Regions from separate parts of the Mesorhizobium sp. LjNodule214 genome, predicted to be linked through region 1. Evidence: riboswitches for the same ligand, from Rfam matches in the RefSeq annotation. Region 1 holds a riboswitch; each other region holds the start of a gene.
What was found. A riboswitch is a leader RNA that binds a small molecule or an ion and turns the genes downstream of it on or off. The one in region 1 is predicted to bind thiamine pyrophosphate.
Positions count from the first base shown of each region.

Region 2: another riboswitch for thiamine pyrophosphate. It lies ahead of thiC (phosphomethylpyrimidine synthase ThiC); the one in region 1 lies ahead of thiB (thiamine ABC transporter substrate binding subunit).
Region 3: another riboswitch for thiamine pyrophosphate. It lies ahead of thiC (phosphomethylpyrimidine synthase ThiC); the one in region 1 lies ahead of thiB (thiamine ABC transporter substrate binding subunit).

Region 1 is NZ_CAXUPE020000001.1:248,323-254,642, forward strand. Features, by position in the region: gene ACSQ3Z_RS01155 (M48 family metalloprotease) at 1-1,024, opposite strand, end outside; gene thiQ (thiamine ABC transporter ATP-binding protein) at 1,179-1,964, opposite strand; gene thiP (thiamine/thiamine pyrophosphate ABC transporter permease) at 1,961-3,571, opposite strand; gene thiB (thiamine ABC transporter substrate binding subunit) at 3,580-4,593, opposite strand; TPP riboswitch at 4,636-4,750, opposite strand; gene ACSQ3Z_RS01175 (thiamine diphosphokinase) at 4,885-5,529, shown strand; gene ACSQ3Z_RS01180 (ABC-F family ATP-binding cassette domain-containing protein) at 5,529-6,320, shown strand, end outside.
Region 2 is NZ_CAXUPE020000004.1:312,586-318,905, reverse strand. Features, by position in the region: gene queC (7-cyano-7-deazaguanine synthase QueC) at 11-709, shown strand; gene queD (6-carboxytetrahydropterin synthase QueD) at 709-1,065, shown strand; gene queE (7-carboxy-7-deazaguanine synthase QueE) at 1,062-1,799, shown strand; TPP riboswitch at 2,079-2,195, shown strand; gene thiC (phosphomethylpyrimidine synthase ThiC) at 2,299-4,134, shown strand; gene thiO (glycine oxidase ThiO) at 4,131-5,132, shown strand; gene thiS (sulfur carrier protein ThiS) at 5,101-5,298, shown strand; gene ACSQ3Z_RS33100 (thiazole synthase) at 5,300-6,073, shown strand; gene ACSQ3Z_RS33095 (thiamine phosphate synthase) at 6,070-6,320, shown strand, end outside.
Region 3 is NZ_CAXUPE020000001.1:2,083,536-2,089,855, reverse strand. Features, by position in the region: gene nadA (quinolinate synthase NadA) at 1-647, shown strand, start outside; gene ACSQ3Z_RS09915 (L-aspartate oxidase) at 644-2,185, shown strand; gene nadC (carboxylating nicotinate-nucleotide diphosphorylase) at 2,185-3,039, shown strand; gene panD (aspartate 1-decarboxylase) at 3,103-3,555, shown strand; TPP riboswitch at 3,663-3,779, shown strand; gene thiC (phosphomethylpyrimidine synthase ThiC) at 3,883-5,718, shown strand; gene thiO (glycine oxidase ThiO) at 5,715-6,320, shown strand, end outside.

The DNA of each region.
Region 1 (6,320 bases):
TGTCGATCGCAACGCCATCGAAGCGGATCGCCATGTCGCCCGGGCCGGTCGCCGTCACCGCAACCGCCGAATTGTCGATGACGAAGCCATCGGGCACGGTAAACGACACGCCGAGGCCAGGATGCAGGAAGGTCTGGCCGCGCACATAGCCTTCTTCCGGCGTGTCGCCGTAGAGCAGACCGTCTATGCCGGCGAGGAAAGCATCGCGGTCGCGCGTGCCCACGCCCGGCGGGCCGAACTGACGGGCATGCCGCTGTGCCAGGTCGATGCGCTGCGGCGTATTGGGGTGCGTCGCCAGGAAGTCGAGGCTGGCATCGGTGGCGCCGCTGATCGAGCGGAAATCGGTATAGGCCGACATCGACTGCAGGAAGCGGCCGGCGGCGTAAGGATCATAACCCGCCTCGCCGACCGACTTGATGCCGATGGCATCTGCTTCGAGCTCCTGGTTGCGCGAGAACTGCGCAAGCCTGAGCTTGCCGCGGATGAGTGCGGCCTTGGCGGTCGGGCTGTCGCCGAGCACATCGGAGACGACCTTGGTCGCCAGCCCCTCTTCGGCCTCCAGCTGCTGCCGCTGCAGGCCGTGGTTGGCGGTGACATGGCCCATCTCATGCGCGATGACGGCGGCAAGCTCGGCCGAATCATTGGCCAGCGCCAGCAGGCCGCGCGTGACGTAGAGATAGCCACCAGGCAGCGCGAAGGCGTTGACGTTGGGCGAATTGAGGATGGTGATGCGGTAGGTCTGGGTCGGATTTGCCGACACCACCGTCAGGCTGCCGACGACCTTGGCCACCATGCGCTCGAGCTTGGGATCGGAATATTCGCCGCCATAGGTGGCAAGGATGCGCGGATGCTGCGCCTTCGCCATCTCGGCGAGCTTGCTGTTGGCGACGACATTGTCGACGGTGACGGGCCTGTCGGACGGCTGGAAACCGGATTCCTGCACATCCGGCGGCGTGAACATCTGGCAGCTTGCCAGCGCCACGGCCAAGCTGGCCAGCGCAAGGAATCGCGCCAGCGGCTTCATCAACACTCTGTCCTTGCCGGTCGGCAGATCGGCGTCCCTTCTGTTCTTTGCGGCAAATCACGGCCAATGCCGGACCAGTATGGCCGGACCTAGCCACACTCCTCCGGTCAAGGCAAGCAAACGCCGCATCGTCCAAATCCGGTTTGGCCGTAAATTATGTCCGCTTCCGGGCAATATCTTGTGATCCGGCGTTGACCGGACCCGAGCCGATATAGCGCCGGAAGGCTTCCGGTCCAGAGCCGTCGAAGAAATCGGCCGCCGTCCCCGCCTCGGCGACCGTGCCATTGTCCAGAAACACCATGTTCTGGCCGATGCGGCGCGCATCTTCGGGCTGGTGGGTGACGAACAGAACCGTCATCTTCCGCTCGGCATGGACACTGGCCAAAAGATCCAGCATGTCGTCGCGCAAGGCCGGTCCGAGCGAGGCGAATGGCTCGTCGAGCAGAAGCACCGGCCGGTCGCGCACCAGCACGCGGGCAAGTGCGACGCGCTGCCGCTCGCCACCGGAGAGTTCGCGCGGCAGCCGGCTTTCCTTGCCGGCTAGGCCGACGCGCCGCAGCGCCTCGGCAATCGCCTCGCGGTCGGCGCCGGTCAGGCTGAGCGACGGCGAACGGCCGAGCCCGACATTGCGCTCCACCGAGAGATGGGCAAACAGATTGTTTTCCTGGAACACCATCGACACCGGCCGGGCCGAAGGCGGAGCGGCGCTGACATCCGCCTCGCCGATCAGCACGCGGCCCGACCCTGGCGCCTCGAAACCGGCCACCAGATTGAGCAGCGTCGATTTTCCAGAGCCGCTTGGCCCCATGATGGCGGTGATCCTGGAAGCGGCAAACTCGACATCGAAGAGAAACGACGCCTCGCCATAGCTGAACGAGACCTTGTCCAGCCGCACTGCTGCCCCCCGTTTCACGTCGGCGCCATCATGGGTGGGCGTCATGCTCGTTCTCCCCGCCCCAGCCGGTCCGCGACAAGCACGAGCGCCAGGCAAACCAAGCCGAGCAGCAAGGCCAGGCCGGCGGCATCCGCCGTCCGGTAACTGCCCATGCGCGCCAACAAAAGATAAGGCAAGGTCTGCACCGAATCGCTGCCGAACAGCGCGATCACGCCGAGATCGCCGAGCGACAGCGCCATGGCGAAGGCAAAGGCAGTGGCCAGCGGCCGCCTGAGCGATGGCCAGTCGACCAGAATGAGCCGGCTCCAGCCCGAGATGCCAAGTTGCGCGCAAAGCCGTTCATGGCGTTCGCTTGCCGCATCATAGGCGGGACGCACGGCACGGATGGCGAAGGGCATCGCCATCACCGCGTTGACGGCAACGACCATGACAGGGGCGACGGCAAAGACGTCGCTGACCGTACGCAACAAAAGGAACCAGCCGGCACCGACGACGATGGGCGGCACGACCAGCACGAAGCCGGCGCCGGTATCAGTGGCATGTTCGAGCAGCGTCCGAGGGCCGGCGCCCCGCATCAGCGCGAGTGCCCGCCGCGCCATGATGAGCGACAGCGACAGCGCCACCGCCAGCAGTGCCGACAGCAAGGCAAGCGCGACGCTGGTCAGCGTCGCCTGTCGCACGGCAGCCTCGCCCGCCAGCCGGCCGAGATCGGCGCCGAGCCCGGCTGCCAGCGTCGCTGCCATCGGTCCGGCGACGAACAGCAGTGCCAGGCAGATCAAGGTGACGTTCAACGCGGTCTCGGCCGTGCCGGCGGAAAGATACCGTCGCGGCGCCACCGGCAAATTGGCATCGCCAACCGTGTTGGCGCCGAGCCGCATCAAGGCCAGCACGACGACGAAGGTCAGAGCGATCTGCAGAAATGTTAGCGTTACGGCCCGCGCGGGATCGAAATCGAACCGCAGCGCCTGGTAGATGGCAACCTCCAGCGTCGTGGCGGCCGGGCCGCCGCCCAACGTCAGCACGATGGTGAAGGAGGTGATGCAGAGCATGAAGACGAGCCCGGCAATGCCCGGCAACGCCGCGCGTAGCGCCGGCCATTCGATCAGGCGGAAGGCCGGTTTTGCGCCCATGCCGAGCTGGCTCGCCAGGCGCCATTGGTTGGCCGGGATCGTCCCCAGCGCTTCGAGGAACAGCCTTGTGGCCAAAGGCAGGTTGAAGAAGACATGGGCCATGAGAATGCCTGACAGCCCGTAGATACCCGGCCAGCCCTGGTCGCCGAGCAAGCCGGCGAAATAACCGGCATTGCCATAGAGCGCTAGGATGCCGAGCGCCGCGACGATGGCCGGCAGCGCCAACGGCAGGGCGAAAAGCTGCAGGATCAAGCCGCGGCCGAAAAAGCGCGGGTGCCGCGACAGGGCGCGCGCCACGAACAGCGCCGGCATGACGGAAAGCAGCGTCGACAAAAGCGCCTGCCAGAGTGTGAAGCGGGCGACACGCAGGAGGTACGGGTCGAAGGCCGACGCAGCACCGGAAAGGTCGCGTGCGCCTTCGAGGATGAGCCCGGCAGACGCGCCGCCGATCAGCAGTGCAATGGCGGCAAGCGCGACGATGCCGGCGGTGACACGGGAATCGGTCGAACGCGCCGGCGCCATCCCGACCCCTACTTGCTCATCACCGCCAGCCATTCGTCGACCCAGGCCTTGCGGTTGGCCGCGACTTCTTCCGGGCTGAACAGCAAGGTCTTGGTCGGCTTGACCAGCTTGTCGAAGGCCGGGTTGAGCGTCTTGTCGGTCTTGCCGGCCGGGAACATCCAGTTGGTTTCCGGAATAATATTCTGGAACTTCGGCCCGGTCATGAAGGCCATGAACTTTTCCGCCAGCGGGTTCTTGGCGCCGGTCGTGGTGATGCCAGCAACCTCGATCTGCAGATACTCGCCTTCCTCGAAGGCGGCCGCCTGGTAGCGCTCGGTGTTTTCGGCGACCATGTGGTAGGCCGGCGACGTCGTGTAGGACAGCACCATCGGCGCTTCGCCCTTGGTGAACAGGCCGTACGCCTCGCTCCAGCCGGGCGTCACTGTCAGTACTTTCGACTTGAGCTTGGCCCAGGCCTCCGGCGCCTTGTCGCCATAGACCGACTTGACCCAGAGCAGCAGGCCGAGGCCCGGTGTCGAGGTGCGCGGATCCTGGATGACGATCTTGTCGGTTGCATCGCCCTCGACCAGTTCCTTCAGGCTCTTCGGCGGCACTTTCAACTTTTCGGTGTCGTAGACGACAGCGAAGTAGCCATAGTCGAACGGCACGAAGGTGTCGTCGCTCCAGCCGCCCGGCACGTTGACGTCGGACACCGCGCCATGCGGCGCAAACAGGCCGGTAGCCTTGGCTTCGGCGGTCAGATTGGTGTCGAGGCCGAGCACGATGTCGGCCTTGGTCGAGGCCCCTTCGAGCTTGACGCGGTTGAGCAGCGCCACGCCGTCGGCGACCGAGACGAAGTCGAGGGTGCAGCCGCATTCGACTTCGAATTCCTTCTTCACCACCGGGCCCGGACCCCACTCGGCGGTGAAACTCTCATAGGTGTAGACGGTGAGTTTTTCCTGGGCCGATGCCGGCCCGGACACGGCAAAAACGGATGCCGCGAGGACTGTTGCTGAGACAAGCGAGTGTAAAAGCGTGCGCATCGGCGCCTCCTTCGTTCGTGTGAAAGGAATTGAGGCGCCGGGTTGTCCGAAACGTCTAATCCCTCCGCCGGTACAAACCGGATCAGGTTCAGCGGGTTGGCGAGACTGCCTCTCAGCCGGTCCGCGAAGATCGCGTCCGGCACCCCGTTAGAGCGTTTCGACACATAGGCCCGGCCGATCAGCCGCGCAAGCGGAACTTTGCCGGGCATCCAATGCATGTTGCCCAAAGACGCGACGCACTTAAGGCGCGGCCTTCCGTTTCGCAGGCAGGGCTGGTAAGGGCCACGAGATATGAGCACATTCACCATCCTGCTTGGCGGCGATCTCATCCGCACGCCGCTGCTCGACCGCCAGATCGAGGGCACGCGCGTCATCGCCGCCGACGCCGGCATCGGCCATGCCCGGATGCTGGGGGTGATGCCCGAACTCTGGGTCGGCGATTTCGATTCCGTTCCCGCGGATTTGCCCGCCGATCTGGCCGCCGTGCCGCGCCACGTGTTTCCGCCCGAGAAAGACCAGACCGACGGCGAACTGGCGATATCAGCCGCACTCGAACGCGGCGCCACCAGCCTGGTTCTCGCCGGCGCCTTTGGCGGCAAGCGTGCCGACCACGCCTTCCTGCACCTGGCCCTCGCGGTGCGCCTGGCCGAAGGCGGAATGGATGTGCTTTTGACCAGCGGCGCGCAGGAAGGCACTCCGCTTTTGCCGGGAAAAGCCGGTTTCGACTATGCCGACGGCACGCTGTTTTCGGTGCTTGGTTTCTCCGATCTTGCCGGCCTCAGCGTCACCGGCGCCAAATGGCCGCTCGACCATGTCGAGGTTGCGTTCGGCTCGTCGTTGACCATTTCCAACGAGGTCAAGGGCCGGCTCGAAATCGCCTTGGGCAGCGGCCGCGCGCTGCTGCTTGCCCACCCATACCCCTTGCCCGAAAGCTGATCATGGCCCCGCTTCTCAATCTCGACGGGGTCAAGCTCACCTTCGGCGGCACGCCGCTGCTTGACGGCGCCGAACTCAGCGCCTCGGCCGGCGACAAGATCGCTCTGGTCGGCCGCAATGGCTCCGGCAAGTCGACGCTGCTGAAGATCGCCGCCGGGCTGATCGAGCCGCAGGACGGCGAAGTGTTCCGCCAGCCCTCGGCGACCGTGCGCTATCTGCCGCAAATGCCTGACATGGACGATTTCGCCAACGTTCGCGCCTATGTCGAGGCGGGACTGGGACCTGCCGACGATCCCTACCGCGCCACCTATCTGATGGAACACCTCGGCCTCACCGGCGAGGAGAAGCCGAATGATCTCTCCGGCGGCGAGGCAAGGCGCGCAGCACTCGCCCGCGTCATGGCGCCCGAGCCCGACATCTTGCTGCTTGATGAGCCGACCAACCATCTCGATTTGTCGGTGATTGAGTGGCTGGAAGAGGAGCTTGCCCGCACCTCGTCGGCACTGATCCTCATCTCGCATGACCGCCGTTTTCTCGAGCGCGTCTCGCGCGCCACAGTCTGGCTCGACCGCGGCCAAACCCGGCGGCTGGACAAGGGCTTTGGCCATTTCGAGGAATGGCGCGACCAGGTTCTGGAAGAGGAAGAGCGCGAGCAGCACAAACTCGGCCGCCAGATCGTGCGCGAGGAGCACTGGCTGCGCTACGGCGTGACGGCGCGGCGCAAGCGCAACATGCGCCGGCTTGGTGAACTGCAGACCATGCGCCAGCGCTTTCGCGGCCATCGCGGCGCC
Region 2 (6,320 bases), on a different contig from region 1:
GACTCAAACCATGAATGCCCTCGTCATCTGCTCCGGCGGATTGGACTCTGTTTCGCTCGCTCACAAAGTGGCGACCGAGCAGAAACTCATTGGCCTGCTTTCGTTCGATTACGGCCAGAGGCACAAAAAGGAACTCGGCTTTGCCGCCATCTGCGCCAAGCGGCTGGCTGTTCCGCACCAGATCGTCGATATCCGCGATGTCGGCCGGAACCTGAGCGGCTCGGCGCTGACTGATAATGTGGACGTGCCCGACGGGCACTATGCCGAAGACTCCATGAGGATCACGGTGGTGCCGAATAGGAACGCCATCATGCTGGCCATCGCCTTCGGGGTTGCCGCCGCGCAGAAGGCCGATGCGGTGGCCACTGCCGTCCACGGCGGAGATCATTTCATCTATCCCGATTGCCGGCCCGCTTTTATCGACGCCTTTCAGACGATGCAGAACCATGCGCTCGCAGGCTACGCCGATATCCGCCTGTACGCTCCGTATGTGAATATGTCGAAGGCCGACATCGTCAGCGAGGGGGCAAAGTACGCCACACCGTTCGAGGCGACGTGGTCCTGCTACAAGGGCGGCGCACGTCATTGCGGTCGCTGCGGGACATGCGTCGAACGGCGCGAAGCATTCGATCTGGCCGGCATCACCGACCCGACAGATTATGAGGACGCAGACTTCTGGCTCCACGCTATCCAGACAAGGAGCGCGTGATGTTCCGCATTACCAAAGAGTTCCACTTCTCGGCCTCGCATCAGCTCACCTCCTTGCCACCAGATCATCAGTGCGCACGTCTGCACGGCCACAACTACATCGTCGTAGTGGAGCTTTCAGGTGGCGAACTGGACGAACACGGCTTTGTGCGCGACTACCAAGATCTGGCGGCGTTCAAGCACTACATCGATGGGACGTTCGACCATCGGCATCTTAACGACGTGCTGGGGCATGACCATGCCACAGCGGAATGTCTGGCCAGGCACTTCTACGACTGGTGCAAGGTGCGGCTACCCGAAACCTCCGCCGTGCGGGTGAGCGAGACGCCGAAAACCTGGGCGGAATACCGACCATGACTTGCGCGTTGCATCCCGGAATCCGGGTGAGCGAGATTTTTGGGCCGACCATTCAGGGCGAAGGCGTGCTGATCGGCTTGCCGACGGTGTTCGTAAGAACCGGCGGGTGCGATTATCGCTGTTCCTGGTGCGACAGCCTGCATGCGGTGGACCGTCGCTTCCGCCATGATTGGGAGATGATGTCTCCCGACGCGGTTTGGCAAAAGGTCATTGCGCTTTCCGGCGGTCAGCCCGTGATGGTATCGCTGTCGGGCGGCAATCCGGCCATCCAGCCGCTTGGCCAGTTGATCGACCGCGGGCATGGTGAGGGCTACCGTTTTGCATTGGAAACCCAAGGCTCGGTGTCTAAGCAATGGTTCGCGGATCTCGACGTGCTGGTATTAAGCCCCAAGCCGCCCTCAAGCGAAATGACGACAGATTGGGCCGCGTTCGACGCCTGCTTAGAGGCGGCGCAGGATAAGCCGCAGATGGCGCTCAAGCTCGTTGTCTTCGACGATGATGACTATGCCTATGCCAAAGACGCCGCGGCGCGCTACCCGCAATTACCCGTCTATCTGCAGCCCGGCAATCACACGCCGCCGCGTCCCGGCGACGAAGACGCGTTCATCGACATGGCCGGTGTGATGAGGCGCATGGAATGGCTGGTTGAAAAGGTGACCCGTGACAGGTGGTTCGAGGCGCGTGTACTGCCGCAGCTTCATGTTCTGCTCTGGGGAAACAAACGGGGCGTCTAGCCGAAGGGGAAGGATTGCCGACGACGAGCAAGACAGACATCTATAGCAATCTCACCCAACTGGGCGGCAGCAGTCTCGTTCCGGAAAGCCCCGAAAACACCGTGCTGGAAAAGGGACCGAATCCGCATGAGGGCTCGCCTTATTGGGGGCGCTTCACCGCTCGTCTGGGCGTGACTTGCTCTCGATACGTGCGCGCGCTTCCGCTGGGTTTGATTGGTAGCAGATCACCGCCGTCGGCCAAATGCGCTTGACAAAATAGCGCCGGCCCTTTCAATTCGATGCATTCACCAGGGGAGTCCCGGCAAGGGGCTGAGATACTGCTGGCTTTCGCGGCGCAGTGACCCGTTGAACCTGATCCAGTTCATACTGGCGTAGGGACGGTGCAAGCGCTTTGCGGGAGTTCACGCCCGAAGACCTGTTTTGAACAGGTCGACAAAAGCGTCTTTTCATCCTTCCGGCACAGAACTGGGTCTCCAATGCATGAGCAAAGGAGCCTCAAATGAATGCCCTCACCCCCGCCGTATCGACGGGACCACTGCCCGCCTCACGGAAAATCCATAAGCCCGGTGCCATCCACCCCCAGATCAGGGTGCCGATGCGCGAAATTTCCGTCCATCCGACGGCGGGTGAACCGCCCGTCATCGTCTATGATCCGTCCGGCCCCTATACCGACCCGACTGCCGAAACCAGCATCGAAAACGGCCTCGCCCGGCTTCGCCATGAATGGATTGCGGCGCGCGGCGATGTCGAAGCCTATGATGGCCGCCATGTCCGGCCGGAAGACAACGGATTCGTGGTGGGCGAGCGCCTGACACCGGAATTTCCGGTCCGCAACCGGCCGCTCAGGGCCAAGGCCGGCAAGGCGGTGACTCAGCTTGCCTACGCGCGCGCCGGCATCATTACGCCTGAGATGGAGTTCGTCGCCATCCGCGAGAACCTCGGTCGCGAGATCCTGCACGGCAAGCTGCAGCGCGACGGCGAGCCTTTCGGCGCGACGCTGCCCGATTTCGTCACGCCGGAATTCGTGCGCGACGAGGTGGCGCGCGGGCGGGCAATCATTCCCGCCAACATCAATCATCCCGAGAGCGAGCCGATGATCATCGGCCGCAATTTCCTGGTGAAGATCAACGCCAATATCGGCAATTCCGCCGTCACCTCTTCGATGGCCGAAGAGGTCGAAAAGATGGTCTGGGCGATCCGCTGGGGCGCCGATACGGTGATGGACCTGTCGACCGGCCGCAACATACACAATATCCGCGACTGGATCGTGCGCAATTCACCGGTGCCGATCGGCACCGTGCCGCTTTACCAGGCGTTGGAAAAGGTCGGCGGCGTTGCTGAGGACCTGACCTGGGAGGTCTACCGCGACACGCTGATCGAACAGGCCGAACAGGGCGTCGACTATTTCACCATCCACGCCGGCGTGCGGCTGCACTACATCCCGCTGACCGTCGACCGGGTCACGGGCATCGTCTCGCGCGGTGGGTCGATCATGGCCAAATGGTGCCTGCACCATCACCGGGAGAGCTTCCTTTACGAGCATTTCGCCGAAATCTGCGACATCTGCCGCGCCTATGACGTGTCCTTTTCGCTCGGCGACGGCCTTCGTCCGGGCTCGATTGCCGACGCCAACGACGCGGCGCAATTCGCAGAGCTGGAAACGCTCGGCGAGCTGACGAAGATCGCCTGGGCAAAAGACTGCCAGGTGATGATCGAGGGGCCCGGCCACGTACCGATGCACAAGATCAAGGAGAACATGGACAAGCAACTCGCCGTCTGCGGCGAGGCGCCATTCTATACGCTTGGACCGCTGACGACCGACATTGCGCCGGGCTACGACCACATCACCTCAGGCATCGGCGCCGCGATGATCGGTTGGTTCGGCACCGCCATGCTCTGCTACGTCACGCCCAAGGAGCATCTCGGCCTTCCCGATCGCAACGATGTCAAGATTGGTGTGATCACCTACAAGATAGCCGCCCATGCCGCCGACCTGGCGAAGGGCCACCCGGCAGCGAAAACCAGGGATGATGCCCTTTCGCGCGCGCGCTTCGAGTTCCGCTGGGAAGACCAGTTCAACCTGTCGCTCGACCCCGAAACCGCGCGGTCCTTCCACGACCAGACCTTGCCCAAGGAGGCCCACAAGCTGGCGCATTTCTGCTCGATGTGCGGGCCGAAATTCTGCTCAATGCGTATCTCCCACGACATCCGTGCCGAGGCACAGAAAGAGGGCATGGCGGCGATGGCGGCGAAATACCGCGAGGGCGGCGATCTCTACATGCCAGCTGACGAGACCGGCGTACCGCTCATGCCAGAGGCGCCGGAACGGTCATGAGGGTGCTGGTCAAAGGGGCCGGCGTCGCCGGCCTCACCGCGGCCTTCGAACTCGCCGCCCGCGGCGCGACGGTCACAGTCGCCGAGATCCGGCACGGCCTTGGTGGCAATGCGTCGTGGTTCGCCGGCGGCATGCTGGCGCCATGGTGCGAGCGTGAAAGCGCCGAGCGGCCGGTGCTGGATCTCGGACGCAACGCCGCCGACTGGTGGGATGCGGCACTGCCGGGTCAGGTGACACGGGCCGGAACACTGGTCGTGGCCGCGCCGCGTGACACTGGCGAGCTCGACCGGTTCGCCAGTCGCACGTCGGGGCATCGGCGTGTCGATGAAGACGAAACCGCGATCCTGGAGCCCGACCTCGCCGGCCGCTTCCGCTGCGGACTGCTCTTCCCCGGCGAGGCCCATCTCGACCCGCGCCAGGCGATGGCGGCACTTCATAGCAAGCTCGCAGCCATGGGTGTCGAATTCCACTTTGGCGCCGACGCCGGGCATGTTTCCGGTTTCGATCGTCAGATCGACTGCACGGGATTGGCAGCAGCCGATGACAGGCTGCGTGGCGTTCGTGGCGAAATGCTGATCCTGCGCACGTCTGATATCTCGCTGTCGCGCCCGGTCCGTCTGCTTCATCCGCGCTTTCCGCTCTACGTGGTGCCACGCACCGACCACCGTTTCATGGTTGGGGCGACGATGATCGAAAGCCAATCCGGGGGACCGGTCACGGCGCGTTCGATGATGGAGCTTTTGGGCGCGGCCTACGCTCTCCATCCGGCATTTGGTGAGGCTGGCGTTATTGAGACCGGCGCCGCAGTTCGTCCGGCCTTTCCAGACAACCTGCCGCGTGTCGAGGCCCATGGAAGCACCGTCGCAATCAACGGGCTTTATCGTCACGGTTTTCTCCTCGCCCCCGCCATGGCGCGCCAGGCGACCGACCTGGTTTTCAATCAAGACGGAACCAAGGAGCTTGCTCATGAAACTGTTGGTCAACGGCGAAGCGCATGAGGTTGCCGCCACCACCCTGGCCGAGCTGCTTGCCGCGCTCGACTATGAGAGCGATTGGCTGGCGACCGCCGTCAACAGCGACCTCGTACACAAAGCCAACCGAGCGGAATTCCGGTTGAGCGACGGCGATCGGATCGAAATCCTCTCGCCCATGCAGGGAGGCTAGCATGTTCGACCTTCTTGGGACGACGCTCCCTTCCCGCCTGCTTCTCGGCACCGCGCAATATCCTTCGCCGGCCATCCTTGCCGATGCGGTCAAGGCATCGGGCACGTCGGTGGTGACCGTCTCGCTGCGCCGTGAGATGGCAGGTGGCAGGGCCGGCGAGAAATTCTGGTCGTTGATCCGCTCGCTGGGCGTCAGAATCCTGCCCAACACTGCCGGCTGTCACTCCGTAAAGGAAGCGGTCACCACTGCGAAAATGGCGCGCGACGTCTTCGGTACGAGCTGGATCAAGCTCGAAGTGATCGGCAACCACGACACGCTGCAGCCAGACGTGTTCGGCCTGGTCGAAGCCGCCCGCATCCTGTGCGAGGACGGCTTTGCGGTATTTCCCTACACCACCGACGACCTTGTTGTCGCCGAGCGGCTGCTTGCGGCGGGCTGCAAGGTCTTGATGCCGTGGTGCGCACCGATCGGTTCCGCCCTCGGGCCGATCAACATCATGGCGCTGCGCTCGATGCGCGCACATTTCCCAGGCGTCCCGCTGATTGTGGATGCAGGGGTCGGACGGCCGTCGCACGCGGCGACCGTCATGGAACTCGGCTTTGACGCCGTGCTCCTGAATACGGCGGTCGCCAAGGCGGCCGATCCGGTCGGCATGGCGCGTGCTTTCGGCAAGGCGGTCGAGGCCGGCCGTGAAGCTTTCGGTTCGGGAATGCTCGAACCGCGCGACGTCGCCGTGCCATCGACACCGACGATCGGCAGGGCAGTTTTTTCATGAAGCTCGATCCCTTCTATCTGATCGTCGAAAGTGCAGCCTGGATCGATCGGCTGGTGCCGCTCGGCGTCAAGCTGGTGCAGCTTCGCATCAAGACCATGGGCGAAGCCGGATTGCGCGCTGAGATCCGCACAGCGAAGGCCATGTGCGCTCGATACGGGTGCCAGCTCATCATCAATGATTACTGGCGACTGGCCATCGAGGAAGGCTGCGACTTCGTTCATCTCGGTCAGGAGGATCTGCAAACCGC
Region 3 (6,320 bases), 1.8 Mb from region 1:
GCTGCTCGCTCGCCGATTCCATTACGGCCGAGGATGTCCGCCTGCTGCGGCAGCGCTATCCTGGCATACCGATCGTCACCTACGTCAACACTTCCGCGGCTGTGAAGGCAGAGTCCGACATCTGCTGTACCTCCGGCAATGCGAAAGCCGTGGTCGAGTCGCTGGGTGTTCCTCGGGTGATCATGTTGCCGGACGAGTATCTGGCCCAGAACATCGCCGCACAGACCGATGTGCAGATCATCGCCTGGAAAGGGCATTGCGAGGTGCATGAGCGCTTCACGCCTGCCGACATCCGCCAATTGCGCGAGGACCATCCCGGTGTGACGGTACTCGCCCATCCCGAATGTCCACCCGAAGTAGTGACTGAGGCCGATTTTTCAGGCTCGACCGCTGCCATGTCGGATTACGTCGGACGGCAAAAACCGCCCCGCGTCGTGCTGATGACGGAGTGCTCGATGAGCGACAATGTCGCGGTCGAACACCCCGATGTCGAGTTCATCCGGCCCTGCAATTTGTGCCCGCACATGAAGCGGATAACGCTCGCCAACATTCGTTCGGCGCTCGAACAGAACCGCCACGCTGTGACAATCGAGCCGGAGATTGCCGGGCGCGCGCGGCTGGCCGTCGAGCGGATGCTGGCCGTATGAACATGGACGTCCGCGATCTCGCCGGCCGGCCGGTGATCATTGGCGGCGGCGTAGCCGGGCTGATGACGGCGCTGCACCTGGCGCCTGAGCCGGTGCTTCTGCTGTCGAGATCACCGCTTGGCGCGGACGCGTCGAGCGCGTGGGCGCAGGGTGGGCTTGCCGCCAGCCTGGGCAACGATGATGAGCCAGCGCTCCATCTTTCCGACACGCTCACAGCAGGTGATGGTCTTTGCGATAAGCAAGCAGCAACGCGCATCGTGCACGCCGCGCCCGCCGCGATCGAGGATCTGGCGCGGCTTGGGGTTCGCTTCGACCGGACGCCGGCGGGCGTTCTTCGTCTCGGGTTGGAAGCCGCGCACAGCCAGCGCCGCATCGTTCATGCCGGAGGCGACGGGAGCGGCCGGGAGGTCATGCGCGCACTGGTCGCCGCCGTGAGATCGACGCCGACCATAACGGTCGTCGAGGGCTTCGAAGCGCGCCGGCTGGCCGTGGAGGACGGCAGGGTCACCGGGGTGCTGGCGAGTTGTTCGACAGGTCCGGTGTTCCTCGCCACGGGACGGGTCGTCCTCGCCACGGGCGGGATTGGCGGGCTGTTTCAGGATTCAACCAACCCGCTGAGCAGTTGCGGGCAGGGCCTGGCGCTCGCTGCGCATGCGGGTGCCGTCCTTGCCGACCTGGAGTTCATCCAGTTCCACCCGACCGCGTTCGATGGGCCGGGCCGTCCGATGCCGCTGATCAGCGAGGCGGTTCGCGGCGAAGGCGCGGTGATCGTCGACGAGACAGGCCGACGTTTCCTCGACGGCGTGCGAGGGGCGGAACTCGCACCGCGCGACATCGTCGCGCGCGCCATCTGGCGCCATCTTGCCGACGGCCATCGCGTCTTCCTCGACGCACGCGAAAAGCCAGGCGTGACATTCGCGCAGCATTTTCCGACCATCGCATCGGCCTGTGGCAGGGCCGGCATCGATCCGGCGCGTGATCTCGTCCCCATCAGGCCAGCGCAGCACTATCACATGGGTGGCGTCGCAGTGGATTTGGCCGGGCGTACTTCCGTTCCGGGACTTTGGGCTTGCGGCGAGGTCGCTTCGACCGGGCTGCACGGCGCCAACCGGCTTGCCAGCAATTCCTTGACCGAGGCCGTCGTCTGCGCGCGCTGGGTTGCCGAGAGTGTAGCGGGTTCGCCCGACGGCAGCGGAAAACCAGCGACGGCACCTGACCTGCCCACGCCGGACCCAAGGCCTGTGCGCCCTCTCCTGTCGCGTGCCCTCGGCGTCATGCGAGATGGCGAAGGGTTGAAAGAGGCCGCGCGGGCCTTGCTGCCGCTGTTGCAGCGGCACGACGCGGCGTCCGGTCCCGCGGCCATTGGATTGATGATCACCATTGCCGCCTTGCTGCGCCGGGAAAGCCGCGGTGCTCATTTCCGGTCGGACTTTCCGCATCATGCAGCTGTCGCCCGCCGTTCCGAAATCACGCTCAACGCGGCAGTGGCGGCAGCGCGGGACCTCGCATTCTCCCCAACGCTGGAAAGTGTCCTGTGATGCATCTCTCACCACTTCCCGCAATCATGCTCGAGCCTCTGGTGCGGGCAGCGCTCCTCGAAGACTTTGGCAGGGCCGGCGACCTGACCACCGACGCCGTCGTACCGAAAGATCATCATGCGACAACAGTGCTGACTGCGCGTCAGGCCGGAACTGTCGCCGGGCTCGATCTGGCGACGCTCGCCTTCCGGCTCATCGACCAGAGCGTCGACGTGAAAGTGCATCTGCCTGACGGTATCGCCGTCGCGCAAGGCGAGATCATTGCCTCGGTGAGCGGTCCGGCCCGCGCCATACTCACGGCGGAACGGACGGCGCTCAATTTTCTTTGTCATTTGAGCGGCATCGCCACGGCGACCGCATCGGTCGTCGCGGCTGTTCGGGGCCACGCTGCGAAGATCGTCTGCACACGCAAGACGACGCCTGGATTGCGGGCGGTCGAAAAGTACGCCGTGCGCGCCGGCGGCGGCGCCAATCACCGTTTCGGCCTCGACGACGCCATCCTGATCAAGGACAACCACATCGCCGTCGCCGGCGGAATTCGCCCCGCCATCGAGCGGGCGCGGGCCGGCGCCGGCCATCTCGTCAAGATCGAAGTTGAGGTCGATACGCTGGCCCAGTTGGAGGAAGCCTTGCCTCTCGCCCCCGACGCAGTGCTGCTCGACAACATGTCGGTCGACGCGTTGCGGCAGGCGGTGGCCATGGTTGCCGGCCGGGCAATCACCGAGGCGTCAGGCAGGATCACCGTCAATACGGCGTCAGCCGTCGCCGCGACCGGTGTCGATCTGATTTCCATCGGCTGGCTGACCCACAGTGCGCCGATCCTCGACATCGGGCTCGACTACCGTGAGCTTTGACCGTCGAGCCTGGCCGTCGGCAGCTGAATGACTTCTTCTCGACACGAATAGGGCACCGGACCAATGCGAAAAATAGTCGCCGGCAAGCTGCACGGCATCCATGTCACCGAAGCGAACCTCAATTACCATGGATCGATAACGCTGGACCCTGACCACTGTGAAGCAGCGGGGATCCTGCCCATGGAGTTCGTGGAGATCTGGAACAAGAATTCCGGTGCGCGGATTTCGACCTATGTCATTCTCGGCGAGCGCGGCTCACGATGCTGCATCCTCAATGGTGCGGCCGCCCGCACCTGCCAGCCCGGCGACCAAATCATCGTCTGCAACTCCCTCTACGTGGACGAAGCGCGGATCACCGCACTGAAGCCGCGGATCGTCACGTTCGACCAAGACAACCACATACGCGACCGCCTGAGCTACTCGGTCGATCTTGACACGCACGGCCGGTACAGTTTTTCCGTCCTTGACGAGGCGAATGAGGCTTTGGCCATTCCCGCCCTGGTCTCCGGGGCGTGACTTGCTCTCCATACCCGCGCGTGCATTTCCGCTGCGTTTGATTGGTCGCCTATCACCGCAGCGGGCCGAATGCGCTTGACAAGACAGCGCCGGCCCGTTCAATTCGATGCATTCACCAGGGGAGTCCCGGCAAGGGGCTGAGATACTGCTGGCTTTCGCGGCGCAGTGACCCGTTGAACCTGATCCAGTTCATACTGGCGTAGGGACGGTGCAAGCGCTTTGCGGGAGTTTACGCCCGAGATCCTGTTTCGGCAGGTCGACAGAAGCGTCTTTTCATCCTTCCGGCACAGAACTGGGTCTCCAATGCATGAGCAAAGGAGCCTCACGATGAATGCCCTCACCCCCGCCGTGTCGACGGGACCACTGCCCGCCTCGCGGAAGATCCACAAGTCCGGCGTCCTCCATCCGCACATCAAAGTGCCGATGCGCGAAATCTCAGTCCATCCGACGGCCGGGGAGCCGCCCGTCACCGTCTACGATCCGTCCGGCCCCTATACCGACCCTGCTCTCGAAACCAGCATCGAAAAGGGCCTTGCCCGGCTTCGCCACGAATGGGTCACGGCGCGCGGCGATGTCGAAGCCTATGACGGCCGCCATGTCCGGCCGGAAGACAATGGGTTCGCCACCGGCGAGCGCCTGACGCCGGAATTTCCCATTCGTAACCGGCCGCTCAGGGCCAAGGCAGGCAAGGCGGTCACCCAGCTTGCCTATGCGCGCGCCGGTATCATCACGCCTGAAATGGAGTTCGTCGCGATCCGCGAGAACCTCGGCCGCGAGATCCTGCGCGGCAAGCTTGAGCGCGACGGCGAAGCCTTCGGCGCGGCGATCCCCGACTTCGTCACGCCGGAATTCGTGCGCGACGAGGTGGCTCGCGGCCGGGCGATCATTCCCGCAAACATCAATCATCCCGAGAGCGAGCCGATGATCATCGGCCGCAATTTCCTGGTGAAGATCAACGCCAATATCGGAAACTCAGCGGTCACCTCGTCGATGGCCGAGGAGGTGGAAAAGATGGTCTGGGCGATCCGCTGGGGCGCCGATACGGTGATGGACCTCTCGACCGGCCGCAACATCCACAACATCCGCGAATGGATCGTGCGCAATGCGCCGGTGCCGATCGGCACGGTGCCGCTCTATCAGGCGCTCGAAAAGGTCAACGGCATTGCCGAGGACCTGACCTGGGAGGTCTACCGCGACACGCTGATCGAACAGGCCGAACAGGGCGTCGACTATTTCACCATCCACGCCGGCGTGCGGCTGCACTACATCCCGCTGACCGTCGACCGGGTCACGGGCATCGTCTCGCGCGGTGGGTCGATCATGGCCAAATGGTGCCTGCACCATCACCGGGAGAGCTTCCTTTACGAGCATTTCGCCGAAATCTGCGACATCTGCCGCGCCTATGACGTGTCCTTTTCGCTCGGCGACGGCCTTCGTCCGGGCTCGATTGCCGACGCCAACGACGCGGCGCAATTCGCAGAGCTGGAAACGCTCGGCGAGCTGACGAAGATCGCCTGGGCAAAAGACTGCCAGGTGATGATCGAGGGGCCCGGCCACGTACCGATGCACAAGATCAAGGAGAACATGGACAAGCAACTCGCCGTCTGCGGCGAGGCGCCATTCTATACGCTTGGACCGCTGACGACCGACATTGCGCCGGGCTACGACCACATCACCTCAGGCATCGGCGCCGCGATGATCGGTTGGTTCGGCACCGCCATGCTCTGCTACGTCACGCCCAAGGAGCATCTCGGCCTTCCCGATCGCAACGATGTCAAGATTGGTGTGATCACCTACAAGATAGCCGCCCATGCCGCCGACCTGGCGAAGGGCCACCCGGCAGCGAAAACCAGGGATGATGCCCTTTCGCGCGCGCGCTTCGAGTTCCGCTGGGAAGACCAGTTCAACCTGTCGCTCGACCCCGAAACCGCGCGGTCCTTCCACGACCAGACCTTGCCCAAGGAGGCCCACAAGCTGGCGCATTTCTGCTCGATGTGCGGGCCGAAATTCTGCTCAATGCGAATATCCCACGACATCCGCGCCGAGGCTCAGAAAGAGGGCATGGCGGCGATGGCGGCGAAATACCGCGATGGCGGCGATCTCTACGTGCCAGCGGAAGAGAGCGGCGCACCGCTCATGCCGGAGGCGCATGAGACATCATGAAGGTGTTGATCAAAGGGGCCGGCGTCGCCGGCCTCACCGCGGCTTTCGAACTCGCCACCCGCGGCGCGGCGGTGACGGTTGCCGAGACGAGACTTAGCCTCGGCGGCAATGCGTCGTGGTTCGCCGGCGGCATGCTGGCGCCATGGTGCGAGCGTGAAAGCGCCGAGCAGCCGGTGCTCGATCTCGGACGCGACGCCGCCGACTGGTGGGATACGGCAACGCCCGGGCAGGTGACGCGGGCCGGAACACTGGTCGTGGCCGCGCCGCGCGATGCAGGCGAGCTCGACCGGTTTGCCAGTCGCACGTCGGGGTACAGGCCTGTCGATGAAAACGAAATCGCACAGTTCGAGCCGGACCTCGCCGGTCGTTTCCGCCGTGCGCTGTTCTTCCCCGACGAAGCCCATCTCGACCCGCGCCGGGCGATGGCTGCGCTTCACGACAAACTCGCAGTCATGGGAGTCGAATTTCACTTCGGCGCCAAGGCCCGGCATGTTTGCGGTTTCGATGGTCAGCTCGACTGCACGGGAATGGCCGCCGCCGATGACAGGTTGCGCGGTGTTCGTGGCGAGATGCTGATCCTGCGCACGCCTGATGTCTCGCTG